Regions from separate parts of the Bacillus sp. 01N45 genome, predicted to be linked through region 2. Evidence: riboswitches for the same ligand, from Rfam matches in the RefSeq annotation. Region 2 holds a riboswitch; the other holds the start of a gene.
What was found. Region 2 has a riboswitch for S-adenosylmethionine ahead of AC1DMU_RS15685 (bifunctional O-acetylhomoserine aminocarboxypropyltransferase/cysteine synthase). Riboswitches for the same ligand answer to the same signal wherever they lie in the genome.
Positions count from the first base shown of each region.

Region 1: another riboswitch for S-adenosylmethionine. It lies ahead of AC1DMU_RS28570 (M20 family metallopeptidase); the one in region 2 lies ahead of AC1DMU_RS15685 (bifunctional O-acetylhomoserine aminocarboxypropyltransferase/cysteine synthase).

Region 1 is NZ_JBFTQW010000023.1:15,059-23,117, forward strand. It holds gene AC1DMU_RS28565 (AAA domain-containing protein) at 1-1,859, shown strand, start outside; SAM riboswitch class I at 1,935-2,037, shown strand; gene AC1DMU_RS28570 (M20 family metallopeptidase) at 2,126-3,331, shown strand; partial or broken gene AC1DMU_RS28575 (Lrp/AsnC family transcriptional regulator) at 3,467-3,859, opposite strand; partial or broken gene AC1DMU_RS28580 (IS6 family transposase) at 3,951-4,088, shown strand; gene AC1DMU_RS28585 (alpha/beta fold hydrolase) at 4,414-6,240, opposite strand; gene AC1DMU_RS28590 (TetR/AcrR family transcriptional regulator) at 6,300-6,884, opposite strand; gene AC1DMU_RS28595 (serine hydrolase domain-containing protein) at 7,554-8,059, shown strand, end outside.
Region 2 is NZ_JBFTQW010000006.1:94,273-102,331, forward strand. It holds gene AC1DMU_RS15675 (YjjG family noncanonical pyrimidine nucleotidase) at 1-173, shown strand, start outside; gene AC1DMU_RS15680 (chloride channel protein) at 214-1,446, opposite strand; SAM riboswitch class I at 1,761-1,865, shown strand; gene AC1DMU_RS15685 (bifunctional O-acetylhomoserine aminocarboxypropyltransferase/cysteine synthase) at 1,958-3,256, shown strand; gene metA (homoserine O-acetyltransferase MetA) at 3,240-4,145, shown strand; gene AC1DMU_RS15695 (homoserine dehydrogenase) at 4,287-5,582, shown strand; gene AC1DMU_RS15700 (YczE/YyaS/YitT family protein) at 5,613-6,239, opposite strand; gene AC1DMU_RS15705 (LacI family DNA-binding transcriptional regulator) at 6,338-7,315, shown strand; gene AC1DMU_RS15710 (SGNH/GDSL hydrolase family protein) at 7,326-8,059, shown strand, end outside.

The DNA of each region.
Region 1 (8,059 bases), on a different contig from region 2:
GGACGAGCAGTCCGAAACATATTGAGAAGATGAAAAATCCGAAAAATGAATTGGCATATCGTTCATTTTACAATCCGACAACGTATGTGTGGGGCCCCCCTGGAACAGGGAAGTCTTACAATTTATCACGTATTATTTCGGCGCATTATCAAAAAGGAAAATCGGTACTTGTATTAGCTCATAGTAATGCGGCAGTAGACGTATTAATGAGTGAAGTAACGAAGCAAATTGAGAAGAAAAAGAAATGGAAACCTGGTGAAATTGTTCGTTACGGTTATAGTCAACATGAACATATAAGAAATCATGAAACATTACTTACGTCGAAGTTAGTTGAAACGACGAACGGATCATGGGGAGAGGAAAGACTCTATTTAGAAGAAACACGACAAGATCTTCGTGAAAAGATTTTATCATATAAAGCGACTTCTGCTGATAAGAAGCGTATACAAGAGATTGAAAGTGATCTTCGAAAGCAAAAAGCGAAAATTAAAGAAGTAGAAAAAGAATATATTGAAAATGCAAAAGTAATCGGCGCAACTTTATCGAAATGTGCCATTGATTCACTTATTTATGAGCGTACATTTGATTTAGTTGTCGTAGATGAAGTGAGTATGGCATATGTTCCGCAAATTGCATTAGCAGCTTCACTTGGAAAACGTATCGTCGTTTGTGGGGACTTTTTACAGTTACCTCCAATTGCGATGGCGAACCATGAACTCGTTCGAAAATGGCTTGGGGAAGATATGTTTTACCATGCTGGGATTGTTGATTCTGTCAATAAATCAGAAGCACATCCGAACCTATTTATGTTGCAGGAACAAAGGCGTATGCATGCGGATATATCGAAGTTTACAAACTCATTTATTTATAAAAATAGAGTATACGACCATCCGTCTGTTTCAGAGCGTAAAGAACTTGCGCGATTGCAACCGTTCGCAAATGAGGCAAGTGTTTTATTTGATACGAGCTTAATGGGAGCCTTTTCGTTAAAGGACGCTGCTTCTGGTTCTCGATTTAACATTATGTCTGGTTTAGTAGCGATGCAAATGATGTTAATCGGACTGTTAGATGGTGTTCAATCGATCGGTGTTGTTACACCTTACAGGGCACAATCCCGCTTTTTATCAACGTGTATTAGAGAAATGTTGCAGAGAACGAAATATCAAAACATACCAGTTTTAGCGGCGACGGTTCATAAGTTTCAAGGTTCTGAAAGAGATATGATGATATTTGATACGGTTGATAGTTATCCGCAAGAACGACCTGGCGTGTTATTCTTTGACCATAAAAATCATCGCCTCGTCAACGTTGCAGTGACAAGGGCAAGAGGGAAGTTCATTCAATTATCAGATTGTCATTATATGCGTAAAAACCTTTCGAGAAAACAAGCGTTATCACAATTAACAGCTCATATAGAACGTCACGGAGATGTGTATGATCGTACGACATCAAGACAATTGTGGGAGCGGAAAATTTCGAAACGTTTACGCTGGTTTATGGAAATGAATCTTGAAGAGCCGAAAGGGTTATTGAAAGATATTTTAGCCGCAAAACGAAAAATTATTATTTCACTTCCAAGTACAAAGCAAGTGGATAAGCGAGTCTGGCAAGCGTTAATGCGTACAAATGCGCAAATAACAGTGTATAGTGATGGACCAGTTCCGTTAAAAAATGTAAAGTTACAAAGACAAAATAAAGCATTCCCGTTTATCGTAATCGATGATGAAATCTTTTGGGCAGGAGCACCGCTCACATCTCAAATGATGTTTGAAGGTAGTATGGAATTTCCGTACGTATGTGCAAGATTACAAGCACCGGAAACAATTGGTGTGTTAAAAGGATTTTTAGATATTCGGTAAATTCGGATAGGAATTCCTTGACTTTTAATTGGAATGAACATAGAATGAATATAATTTAATATAATCTTATGAAAATTCTTATCACGAGAGGTTGAGGGACTGGCCCTATGACACCTCGGCAGCGGATTCTTTTATGAATACTGTGCCAATTCCAGCAAGGTAACTTGAAAGATAAGAAAGAAGCTCATTTTGACTGTAAATGCAGAAGCCTCTTTCTATCTTTTAGAAAGAGGCTTTTTTATGTGAAAATATAAGGGGGAAGAGAAATGGGAGCGACTGGAGTAACGTCACAAAGAAAAACAATTGAAGAGAGTATAGAAAGAAATAAGGAAAAGTACATAGAAACAAGTCACGATATTCATGCGAATCCGGAGATTGGTAACCAAGAGTTTTACGCATCAAGAACGTTAAGTTTATTACTAGGTAGTGCAGGGTTTCAGCTGCAGCACAATATAGCTGGACATGAAACAGGATTTATCGCGCGAAAAAGTTCAGGAAAACAAGGGCCAGTTATCGCATTTTTAGCTGAGTATGACGCTTTACCAGGACTTGGTCATGCGTGTGGTCACAATTTAATTGGCACAATTAGCGTTGCGGCCGCGATCGCATTATCAGAAACGCTTGAAGAAATTGGCGGAGAAGTTGTCGTGTTTGGTACTCCAGCCGAAGAAGGAGGACCAAATGGTAGTGCGAAAGCGAGTTATGTAAAAGCGGGGTTATTTAAAGATATTGATGCGGCACTTATGATTCATCCGAGCGGAAAAACAGCGCCAACGAGCCCTTCACTAGCAGTCGATCCACTTGATTTTCATTTTTACGGAAAAACAGCTCACGCCGCAGCTTCACCTGAAGAAGGGATTAACGCATTAGATGCGATAATTCAACTTTATAACGGTATTAACGCACTTCGCCAACAACTTCCATCAGATGTGAAAATTCATGGCGTTATTACCGAGGGGGGAAAAGCACCTAATATTATTCCTGACTACGCATCAGCAAGGTTCTTCATCCGTGCAGCAACGCGAAAAAGATGTGCAGAAGTAACAGAAAAAGTAAAAAATATCGCACAAGGAGCAGCGTTAGCAACAGGCGCAAAAGTGAAAATCCATCAATTCCAAAACGAAATCGATGAACTACTCGTAACAAAAACATATAATGACGTCGTAGCCGAAGAACTAGAATTACAAGGTGAAGACGTAAATCGGAAAGAAAGATTTGGCATCGGCTCAACAGACGCAGGAAACGTAAGTCAAGTCGTACCAACAATTCATCCGTACATTAAAATCGGTCCAGATGACTTAATTGCGCATACGAATGAATTTAGAGAAGCAGCACGTTCAGAACTTGGAGATAAAGCGTTAATTACATCCGCAAAAGCACTAGCAAATACAGCGTATCGATTAATTACGGAAGAAGGGCTGTTAGAGAAGGTGAAGGAGGAGTTTAGAGAGGCGCAGAGAAATCAGGGGTAGGTGAGAAGGAGACGTATCTCTGGATTTTCTAGTAGGAAATTGAATGAAAAAAGAACCAGCCTATGGCTGGTTCTTTTTATATTATATAAGAATTTTCCCACATACACTCGGTATCTTTATCTTAGTACCCTCTTATCAGAACGACAATTTCTCCTCAAACTCACTCTTTAAAACAATTAAAGGAGACGATAATCCAAATTGCATTAAGGAGTCTAAAAATGTAGCGAGAGAATCCATCGAATCGCTCATGACCTTCATCATATAATTAAACTCCCCGCTAATTCGATATAAATCAGTTACTTCGGGAGCGGCATTACAAAATTGGATGAAATCAGAGTATTGACTCGTTTTAAACATGATGAATGCTTGAATGTTTTTATTAATTTTAGAAGGCTCAAATTTTGTTCGGCAAGCCGCTATAACTCCTTGATCTTCAAGTTTATTAATACGCTCTTTTACAGCAGGTTGCGTCATGGATATGATCCGTCCTATTTATGAAACGGAAATTCTCGCATTTTCATATAACAAGTTTTTCTACATGAAGCTACACTCTAGAAAACAGGATTTAGGGGAATCGGACATGAGATATTTTAAAGGAAAACAATTCAAGTAAGATGTTATTTTAGTAGTTGTCGGCTACTACTGCCGTTTTTCTTTCGGTTATCGTGATGTATCTGAAATCCTGAAAGAACGTGGTATTTCAGTGAAAACAACAACCATCATGCGATGGAGTCATAAATATGGCAATCCCATCTATTGAATTTGGAAAGTAAAAAGTAAATCTGCACGCTTATGAAACCTTTCATACCCTATATAAACAAAGGCGAAGTCTTCAAAGAGACTCCGCCTTTTCAACGTACAATGAACTTCAACAATTACTAGCTACTTCCTAAACATTGTTCTGCATTTACCAACCTGTTTATGCTTTTTTCAAACTTTGCAACAGAACCAGTTTAACCATCATCATGCACATGGAACTTTAGGTTATTTAAGTTCAGTTGAGTTCAGAAAACGAGCCCTTAAAAAAGCAGTCTGAATTTGTGTTGACAATCACACCTCCATCAATACTATCAAAAGAACCTTTATACTGTTACAGCTTGAGAAATCCATTGAGCAGTTAGTTCAGGAGATTCAACAGGAAACTGATGACCGTACTGAATACGTGTAATATCCAAGTGTTCAAACTGCTTTGGGACATGATGATCCTTGTCCAAAGCTCCCCATAGTATCTTAATTTTCCTCTTATCCCATGTCTCGGGATTTAACTGGATGGATTTTGATATAGTTAAGCAAGACATGACCGTAGCGTTAGTTTTGCGTATACGGGGGGATTTTAAATCACGGACCACAGAATGAGCGTAATTACTCAATAATTGACTCGATGTTCTGAAGCTATTGGTTTGAATTAGCTCTTTTTCCAAACGGGCGGGCTCCATATATTTTAGAACGAAACTTGTAATACGTCGAAATCTATATTTAGGTTGGATAGGATGCAGTACTGGCTGCAATAAAATGAGTTGTTTGATCAGTGAGGGCAGCCGTTCCATCACTTGAGCCGCAATCAATCCGCCAAATGAATGCCCCACTAATATAACGGGTCTGTTCAACTCAGTGATCATAGTGGAAATGCTCTCTACATAGCCTTCTATCACAGAAGGATTATGGTGATAAGGGGTACGCCCAAATCCAGGTAAATCTACGAACCAAGTATTTAAACCGCTTAAAAATTGTGAGAGGGGCAAAAGGGCATCGGCATTGCTGAACGTCCCATGAAGAAAAATAATAGGTGTTTCATTCCTATCTTTCTCTAGCGAAACTAAGTTAGCCCTTCTTCGTTGACTAAAATCTTTCTGCTCATTTTGATTCAGGCCTAAATGATTTAACCGATAATCCAAATCACTAATGATAAAAGGGAGCGTGGACGGAACTACGAATGAATTTCTGCCGTTCCTTTGTTCTATTTCTAATTTACTGTAAACAGGGAATTCCGACTTAACAAGAAAACTCATGGATTCTTTAGGAATACCAAGCATCTTATCAGCACCCATTCTAAGCACAGTTTTCAATAACGGAAGCGGTATAGTTCCTAACGGCTTTGTTGTCTGTAATTCGTGTGCCATGAGTTTGATGAAAGTTCGGATCGACGGACTTTCTTGCTTAGAATCTAAAAGATAGTAGGTATTGCTTGATAACCCTTCTGTGTTAACAAGTTTTGAAATAAACGAAGCCACATGGTCAATATGAACCATTGGTAACCAATAATCGTCGCCGCCTGGAACAAGCGGCATAAGATTTCGCCTTACGGCATCGACTAAGATACTAAGGCCTCCAATCTGTTCTGTTTTCCCTGAGAAGGAGTCTCCGACGATTACACTAGGATTAACAGTAGATAAGGGAATGCTCATGTTATGAAGAGATTTTCGTATATAAGAGTCGGCTAAAAACTTCATTTTTTCATAAGGCGGTTGATTGTCCAGCAAATGATCTAGATCCAACAATGCATTTTGTTCATGATAGGGACTCATAAAGCCTGCGACATGGATAAAATGCTTTAATTCTTTTTCAGCGTGGATATCCTGTGCTAGCCGAACAAGGGATTTTGCAGGGGTGAGGAAAGACTGTTCAGCTTCAATGAGGTTCAACTCAATATTCATTGGACCTCCTGCGTGAATAATTAGATCAGTTGCAAGTAATTGTTTGTAGCTGTCATCACTTAAACCTAATCGAGGCTGCGTTAGATCACCGATAACAGGAACAATGTTGTTCTGTTGATCGGGTGCCAGTTGATTGATGATGGTAAGAAGACGATTTTTTTGACGTACAAGTACATAAATCTGATGCTGAGAAGCTAACTCAGCGATTAAATGACGTCCAATATAACCAGTTCCGCCAGTCATGAAGATATTCATAATAAAAACACTCCTTTATTATTTTATAGTACTAATTAGTACTAATATATCTAAAAATATTACTTTAGCATGGAAGCTAAAGTAGGAAATAAATTTTTGATCATATCTTGGTTGTTAGAAGCTTGAGCCAAGAAGAGAGCACCCTCAATAGAGGAGACAATCAACATAGCTGTTTGTTTAACGGGTAGCTCTTTCTTTAGTTCTTGTCGTGCAATCCCTTGGGCTAAAATCAATTCAACACCATGCAGCTGTTTTTCAAAAAAACTCTTGATTCTATCTCTAATTTCAACCGCGTCAATAGGCGTCTGTGTATACAGAGTCAGGAAAGGACAACCGCCAAGGTAGTTATTTTGTTCAATAGTATCGCTTAAAATGTGGAGTACCGCTTCTAATTTCTCTTGAACGGTGGGCTCAGTTTGAGACACAATATAATTAATTCGCTGCTCGTAATGTTCTATCAACTGATTAACAATAGCGAGCAGCAGCTCCTCCTTGCTCTTAAAATAATAATAAATGTTCGTTTTTGAAACTTTGCTATGTGCGACTATGTCGTCCATGCTTGTTGCTAGAAAACCTTTAGTAAGAAACAATGTAAAAGCGGATTGCAGAGCAATATCTTTATTAGTAAGTGTATTTTTTTTCATATTAGTACTATACAGTACTATAAATGGAGAGTCAAGGGAATGATTGATGAAATGCATAGGGGTTCGACCGCACATCCATCAACTTAAGAAAAGTAAACATCCCAAAAACAAAAAATGAGCTACCTTCTCAAAGTAACTACCTGTAGAGAAAGAAAAAGTTCATTTAGTGGGTACTTCAAAACCTTAGCTTGATTGCGATGGGGTCACCATATCAAAAAAAAGAAAATTGTGCGTTTAGACATATTTTTCAACCGCTTCCTGTACGTTAAGGGACTCGTTATTTTTTTTACAGTTTTTATTATGAAATTCTAAATAACTAATTATAATAGGTGAAAAAACGATCAATAGTTGGGGGACGGAAAGGATTCGAATTTACATTCTTTCTCAATACATATTATGGATAAATAAAGTAAAATATGGGTTGGGGTTATGTCTCATGTTGTGTTAATCCTAACAATAACTAAGGGTACATAATATGCTTTCATACCTTTGAATGATTTTGTTATAGGAGGGATGGAGATTTAAATGGCTCAAATTGTTGGTATTGATAGATATCTTTGTACTGGGGCTTTAATCTATATGCGTGAGGGCCTTTCCCTAAGTCTTGTCAGGAAGTAAGGAACAGTAAACAAACACTGATATAATATGAATAGAGAAGAGGAATGCCTTATGAAAATACGTAGTCAAATTACATGTGCAAGTCTGGCCCTTTTAATAGCTGGAAGTTCCCTGTTATATACAACACCAACCTCAATTGTAAAAGCAGAGCCCACTCAAAATGTATCTAGTTCGTTACAAACAAATACGCAACGAGATCGTACTTCCGTCAAGCAAGCAATGCGGGATACATTGCAACTTGGATACCCGGGGATACTTGCTAAAACTTCTGAGGGTGGAAAAACGTGGGGGTATGCCGCTGGGATAGCGGATCTGAGAACCAAGAAACCAATGAAAACAGATTTTCGCTTTCGCATTGGGAGTGTGACGAAGACGTTCACCGCAACAGTTGTACTTCAATTAGCTGGAGAGAATCGCCTGAATCTAGACGACTACATCGAAGACTGGTTGCCTGGTGTCATTCAAGGAAATGGATATGATGGTAACAAGATTACTATCCGGCATATATTGAACCATACAAGTGGTATCGCTGAATACTCAAGGTCAAAAGACGCTGA
Region 2 (8,059 bases):
AAGGGCTCATTATTGGGGATTCGTTAAGTGCTGATATGAAAGGTGGATATGTAGCGGGAATTGATACTTGTTGGTTTAATCCAGAAAAGAAATCAAATAATAGCGAGATTGTGCCAACATATGAAGTACAAAATTTTGAAGAGTTATACGCGTTATTGAAGCAACGTGTGTAATAAAAATAGGCAGTGGAACTTTTGTCCCTACTGCCTATTTTTATTCGTTTGCAGCTTCGTTATTTTTAGGAAGTGGAAATGCATTACCAATCGCTGCCGCTCCAAGCATCGGTAATAGTAAATTGAGCGGGAAAAACATGAGTAATAGTAATGTTATAGCAATTGGTTTTCTTAATGCATAGCTTGAAATTGCTGTCGTGACGATGGCTACCGAAGCGATTGGATCTATCGGGATAATGGAAGCTATAGCATATCCGATACTAGATCCAGCAAATATAATTGGGAAAATATGTCCACCGCGCCAACCTGTATTTAAACAAACGGCAGTAATACATAATTTTAAAACACCTGAAAGAAGTAGTACCCAGAAAGATAAATGACTCCATTCAACGACTAAATCTTTTAATTGATGTTCTCCTGAGAATAACGTGTACGGGAGAAAAGTTCCTGTAATTCCTAATAAAATACCACCGATAATTCCAAGTGATAGTTTGTATTCCCTGAAGGGATGGATTAATTTCTCTAATGTGAATTCAAATTTGAAATAAAAGAAACCAACTATAGCACCAATACTAGCAAGTGGTAGAAAGGCGATCCATTCATTAAGAGAAAGGGAACCTTCCCCAAAATCAACGATAAAGGATCCGCGATTATCGAATTTACTAAGTAATAAATAAACGGAAAAGCCAGCGAAAGTGGTAGCTAAATATACAATTGCTTTTTTTCCTTTAGAAAATTCGTTAATTTGCTCACCCTCATTTTCATTTGGAGCTAAATAACCGAATAATGGCGCGTTAAAAATTACACTTAAAGTAGCGCCAATTCCAACCTCTGTTAGTTCATTCATTCCTTTTAAGGCAAATGTAAAGCGATCCCCTACCCATGTACAAAGTCCACCGATAATTCCAACAAGTGCTGCTTCGGGACCTAAGCTAGCTCCAAATATTAAAACGATAATCGCAGTTAAAGTAGCTTTATGTACAAAACGGTATTCAATTCTACCAGTTTTTTTATATTCACCCATCACTTCCGGCATAAGACGTGGATATATGCCGAAGTATTTTTGGGTTAAACCAACGAGAATACCACCGATAGTTGTTACACAAATAGTGTAATACGGGGGAGAAGAGAAAATAGTAGGTAAGTATCCCCAAATAAAGTGAATGCCGATATTTATTGTAACTAAAAATAGCCAGACTGTAGCTCCTACTATAGAGCCTAAAAGAATGCCGTATAGGACGAGTATATAGTGCATGTCCTTTGTGTTTGTCATGTTATACCTCCGTTATGTAAGTTTTAATGTCGAAAGGATTAAATATGCTACTGTGAAAGGAATATGTATAGTATCTTTTTGAGAGGTGGGCTTATTCAATATATTGAGGTCTCGTGAGAATTTGAAATGTATACAGTTAAACTACTTACTTAATTTTATATAGTAATCGTGGGTTTTAAAAGGTCTTTTTCAAATGGATATGGAATATATTTCTTTTGTTATGCATGTCAAATTCTTTGTATTTAATTTAGAACATTCAGAAAAACTGTTTGACATTAGGAAATTATTGCTATAAAATCAACGGTAATTGCATAGTCTTATCAAGAAAAGGTGGAGGGACAGGCCCGATGAAACCTTGGCAACAGCCGTATAACGGAATTGTGCCAAATCCTGCAGGTAATAATCCTGAAAGATAAGAAAGAGCCTTTAGAGCGTGTTTTCAAACTGCTCCTTTCTTGTTTTCAGGAAAGGAGCAGTTTTTTATTTTGTATAAAAGAAAGGAGAATGAGAGATGGGAGAATCATGGGGAAAAGGAACAATTTGTGTGCAAGGTGGCTATACACCAAAGAATGGTGAACCGCGTGTTTTGCCACTTTATCAAAGTACAACGTATAAATACGATACTTCAGATGATTTAGCAGCGCTATTTAATTTAGAGGCAGAAGGATATATATATACGCGTATTGGAAATCCTACTTTAGCTGCATTTGAGCAAAAGTTAGCGGATTTAGAGGGTGGTGTAGGAGCTGTTGCAACGGCTTCTGGGCAGGCTGCTATTATGCTTGCTGTTTTAAATATTTGTAGTAGCGGAGACCACTTGCTTTGTTCTTCCACAGTTTATGGCGGAACGTTTAATTTATTTGGAGTGAGTTTGCGTAAGCTTGGTATTGACGTTACGTTCTTTAATCCGAATTTAAGTGCTGATGAAATTGTGGCCCTTGCTAATGATAAGACGAAACTTGTTTATGCAGAGTCGTTAGGAAATCCAGCGATGAACGTTTTAAATTTCAAAGAATTTTCAGATGCAGCGAAAGAGTTAGAAGTACCTTTTATCGTGGATAATACATTAGCAACTCCTTATTTATGCCAAGCATTTGAGCACGGAGCAAATATTATCGTTCATTCTACGACGAAATATATTGATGGTCATGCAAGCTCTTTAGGCGGCATTGTCATTGACGGAGGGAACTTTGATTGGACAAATGGGAAATATCCTGAACTTGTTGAACCGGATCCAAGTTATCACGGCGTAAGTTACGTTCAAAATTTTGGTGCAGCAGCGTATATTGTGAAGGCACGTGTTCAATTATTAAGAGACTATGGAAACTGTATGAGCCCATTCAATGCGTATATTAGCAATATCGGCTTAGAAACGCTACATTTAAGAATGGAGCGTCATAGTGAAAATGCTCTCGCAGTTGCTAAGTGGCTTGCTAACCATGAACGTATTGAATGGGTGAATTATCCGGGATTAGATAGCAATGAAAATTACTCGTTAGCACAAACGTATTTGAAAAAAGGTGCTAGTGGTGTTTTAACATTCGGCATTAAGGGCGGATTAGAAGCAGCGAAAGAATTTATCGCAAATGTAAAACTAGCAACTCTCGTAACGCATGTAGCGGATGCACGAACTTGTGTTATACATCCTGCTAGCACAACGCATAGACAATTAAGTGCTGAAGATCAGCGTCTAGCTGGCGTTACATCAGATTTAATTCGTTTATCGGTTGGTATAGAAGATGTTTCTGATATTATTGCAGATTTAGAAGCAGCGCTAGTCGGAGGCAAAGAACATGCCGATCATAATTGATAGAGATTTACCAGCTCGCAAAGTGTTGCAGAAGGAAAATATTTTTGTAATGACGAAGGAGCGAGCAGAAACACAAGATATCCGGGCATTGAAAATTGCTATCTTAAATTTAATGCCTACAAAGCAAGAAACAGAAGCGCAATTACTTCGTTTAATTGGCAACACACCGTTGCAATTAGATGTTCACTTACTTCATATGGAATCACATTTGTCTCGCAATGTAGCGCAGGACCATTTAACGAGTTTCTATAAAACATTTCGTGATATTGAGAATGAGAAATTTGATGGACTTATTATTACAGGAGCACCAGTTGAAACTCTTTCTTTTGAAGAGGTAGATTATTGGGAAGAGCTTAAACGTATTATGGAGTATTCAAAAAAGAATGTAACATCTACGCTTCATATTTGCTGGGGGGCACAGGCTGGCTTGTATCATCATTATGGTGTTCCAAAGTATCCTCTTAAGGAAAAAATGTTCGGTGTATTTGAACATGAAGTTCGTGAGCAACATGTGAAATTGTTACAAGGGTTTGATGAATTGTTTTTTGCCCCGCATTCTCGTCATACAGAAGTACGAGAGAGTGATATTAGAAAGGTGACAGACTTAACATTATTAGCAAATTCTGAGGAAGCAGGTGTTCACCTTGTCATTGGGCAAGAAGGAAGGCAAGTGTTTGCGCTCGGGCATAGTGAATATAGTTGTGATACGTTAAAGCAAGAATACGAACGGGACCGCCAAAAAGGGTTAAATATTGATGTGCCGAAAAATTATTTTAAGCATAATAATCCAAATGAGAAACCACTTGTAAGGTGGAGAAGCCATGGGAATCTATTATTCTCTAATTGGCTGAATTATTACGTGTATCAAGAAACCCCTTATGTATTATAAAAAAAGATTGTGTAACACGTGGCAACGTTTTCTTTGTAAAGATTAACTCATATTTTTCCGAATGTTCAAAAAACATTGTTTTTCATATTTTTTACTCATATAATTTCATCTAAACACAATTTTTGAGGGGTGGACAGTATTATGAAAGAAATTCAAGTTGGTTTATTAGGTCTTGGGACAGTTGGGAGTGGTGTAGTTCGTATCATTACAGATCATCAAGAGCGACTTATCCACCAAGTAGGTTGTCCTGTAAAAGTAACGAAAGTACTAGTACAAAATATTGAAAAAGAGAGAGAGGTAGAGGTACCTTCTACTCTATTAACACAAGATGCAAATGAAATTTTAGATAATCCAAATATTGACGTTGTCATCGAAGTGATGGGTGGCATTGATGATGCAAAAGCATATATTTTGCAAGCCTTACAGAGCGGGAAGCATGTTGTGACTGCCAATAAAGATTTAATGGCGTTACATGGGGCGGAACTCTTAGCGGTAGCAAAAGATAATAAAGCAGATTTGTTTTATGAAGCAAGTGTAGCCGGAGGGATTCCGATTTTACGAAGTATCGTAGAAGGACTTTCTTCAGATCTTATTACGAAAGTAATGGGAATTGTAAATGGAACGACAAATTTTATTTTGACGAAAATGTCAGATGAAGGGAGAGCATATAACGACGTGTTAAAAGAAGCCCAACAACTTGGATTTGCAGAAGCAGATCCAACATCAGATGTGGAAGGTTTAGATGCAGCGAGAAAAATGACCATTTTGGCTACCCTTGGTTTTTCTACAAATGTAGAGCTTGGAGATGTGAAGGTAAAAGGGATTACTTCTATTACAGAAGAAGATATTGAATACAGTAAGAGTTTAGGATACACGATTAAATTAATCGGTCTTGCGAAGCGAGATGGTGAAAAATTAGAGGTGACAGTTGAACCGACACTACTTCCAAATACACATCCTCTGGCGGCCGTACAAAACGAATATAACGCTGTATATGTGTATGGTGAAGCGGTCGGAGAAACGATGTTTTATGGGCCAGGTGCAGGAAGTTTACCGACAGCAACAGCTGTTGTTTCAGATTTAGTAGCTGTAATGCAAAATATTCGATTAGGTGTAAACGGAAATAGTGCGGTATCCCCGCAGTATAAAAAAGTATTAAAAGAGCCAGACGAAATTGTTGTGAAGAAATTTTTAAGACTTCATGTAAAAGATGAGATTGGTGTATTTGCAAAAATTACTTCATTATTCTCTGAGCGTGGCGTTAGCTTTGAAAAGATTATTCAAATGCCGCTTGAAGAGAAAGGGAAGGCTGAAATTGTAATTGTGACGCATCGTGCGTCTCTTGCTGATTATGATTATATTCTACATACGTTGCAAGGGTATGAAGAAATAGATTGTTTGAAAGCAAACTATCGAATTGAAGGGGATGCTAAGTAGTATCTCTTCTTATAAAACAGAAAGAGCCTGTTAAGCAGCTTGCTTAATAGGCTCTTTTCTATTTAAAATCTTCGTACCAATTTGAATAAATGCTTGGATAATCCAGCCTGTTGTAAAGGATAAGATGATTGTTCCAAAATAGATAGGTCCATCTAATAGGAAGCTTAATGTTAAAAATAAAAACGCTAACGAAATTTCTGTTCTTCTAAATGTCCATTTCTTTTTCTCAGCAACCGTTAAAACGAAAGCTTCTTGAGGTGCTGCGCAAAGGTTTGTAGAGACGTAAAGACCAATCCCAGCTCCAACGAATAGATTTCCGCAAATAAGTGTTATATATTTTGGAAGAGAACGGATAGCGTCCATAATAGTTGGAATGGAACCAATCCAATCAACAAAAAGGGAAATAAGAACCATCGTTACAATTGTACCAATTGTTATTTGTTTTTTATTCCAAAAGAGTACGATAAGAGTAAATGCAAAGTTAATCATGAAAATCCAAAAACCGATACTTATCCCGAAATTTTGATATAGTGCAATAAAGAAGGAATCATAAGGGCTAAGTCCAAAGGAAGTAATTGTCGTCATCATATTAATACCGATGGCGAGAGTGAGTAGACCGCCAATGAAAAATATATATTCTAATTTGAATCGAAGCATAGTTGTATATCCTTTCAAAATGTATTTGCTAGGAAAGGATATATTGTGGAAAGCTTACCAGGTCAAGGGAGAATTTTTGCAGGGAAGGGGAAAATGAGATGACGAATATAAGGAAGATTGCTGAGCTTGCTGGGGTATCTGTTTCAACTGTTTCACGTGTACTAAATAATCATCCATATGTGAATGAACAGAAACGAAAAGAAATTTTAGCAATTATAGAAGAATTAAATTATACGCAAAATGTGAATGCAATTCATTTAGTGAAAGGAAAAACGAATGTAATTGGCGTTTTATTACCGCACGTAAATGATCAATATTATAGCGCTATTATCGAGGGAATATCAAAGGAAACAGCAAAGAATAATTATAATATGATGCTTTGTCAGACGAATTATAGTGAGGAAAGGGAATTAGAAATTTTAAATATGTTAAAAATGAAAAAACTTGATGGGGTTATTATATGTTCGCGGGCGAATAGTAAGGAAAAGCTTGAAGAATATACGAAATTCGGCCCTATTGTTATGTGCGAAGAAATCGACTCGAATTTCATTTCGAGTGTGCATATTGATTACTATAAAGTGTTTTCGCGCGGAATGAAAAGCTTAATAGATGCGGGCCATACAAGTATTGGGTATTGCATTGGAAGAAGTAATAGCATTAATAGTCAGAGAAGAAAACAAGCATATGAAGATTCGCTTCAACAGATTGCTGTAACACCGATAGAGGCTTGGAAGTTTAAAGGCTGTTTTACAGTGGAAGATGGGCGTAATGTGATTAGGGAATGGACACGTATGTCAGTAAAACCAACAGCGTTTCTTGTATCTTGCAACCATATTGCCGCGGGGATGGTAACGGAAGCGAAAAAACAAGGCATTCGTATTCCGGAAGATATTACGATTATTGGTTGTGATGATCAAGATGTGGCAGATATTTTAGGCATTACGACGATTTCGTATTGTAGTAAAAATGTTGGTGTGAAGGCATTTGAATTATTATATGAAAAGATTAATGATGAGCAAATCGATATAAGGCACGTAGAGTTATTGCCAGAATTAGTACATAGGGAAACAACATAATAGATAAGGTTTGAAAATCGCTTTTCAAAATTGCGTTTGGTATAATTATGGACAATCTATGAGGGCTAAAAGGGGTTTTGATATGAGATCAAAAGTAGTAAAAGTAATTCTACTCATTACAATTGCATCTTTCTGTTTATTTGCATATGGCTTTGTTTCAGGTGTAAATGATGTATTAAATCCGAAAGCTTCAAATTTAATTAAAAAGACCGATGTAGTGGCAAAAGAGAAAAAGAAAACGGGAACGTTACAAATCGTTAGTTTAGGTGATTCATTAACACGCGGTGTTGGTGATAAAGAAGGAATTGGCTATGTTGGACGGATGAAAGAAGATTTACAAAAAAATTATAAGCAAAAGGTTGCATTAACAAACTTAGCTGTTAGTGGTGCAAAAATGCCCGACCTATTAAAACAAATTGAGAGTAGTGGCGCTCAATATTCAATTAAGCAAGCAGATGTAATCGTTTTAACAATTGGAGGAAATGATTTATTTCCAGGGTGGGAATCGCTTGAAAAGATAGATTTAGAAACATACCGTCCTGATACAGCGACGTTCCAAAATGAAGCGAAGAAAATAATAGAAGAAATTCGTAAGTTAAATACAGATAGCCCTATTTTTTGGCTTGGTTTATACAATCCTTTTGAAGATGTAGAAGATTTAAAAGGTTCTTCAAACATCGTTGTAGACTGGAATGCATCTTTAGAAAAATTAGCGATAAATAATAAAAATGTGTATATTACACC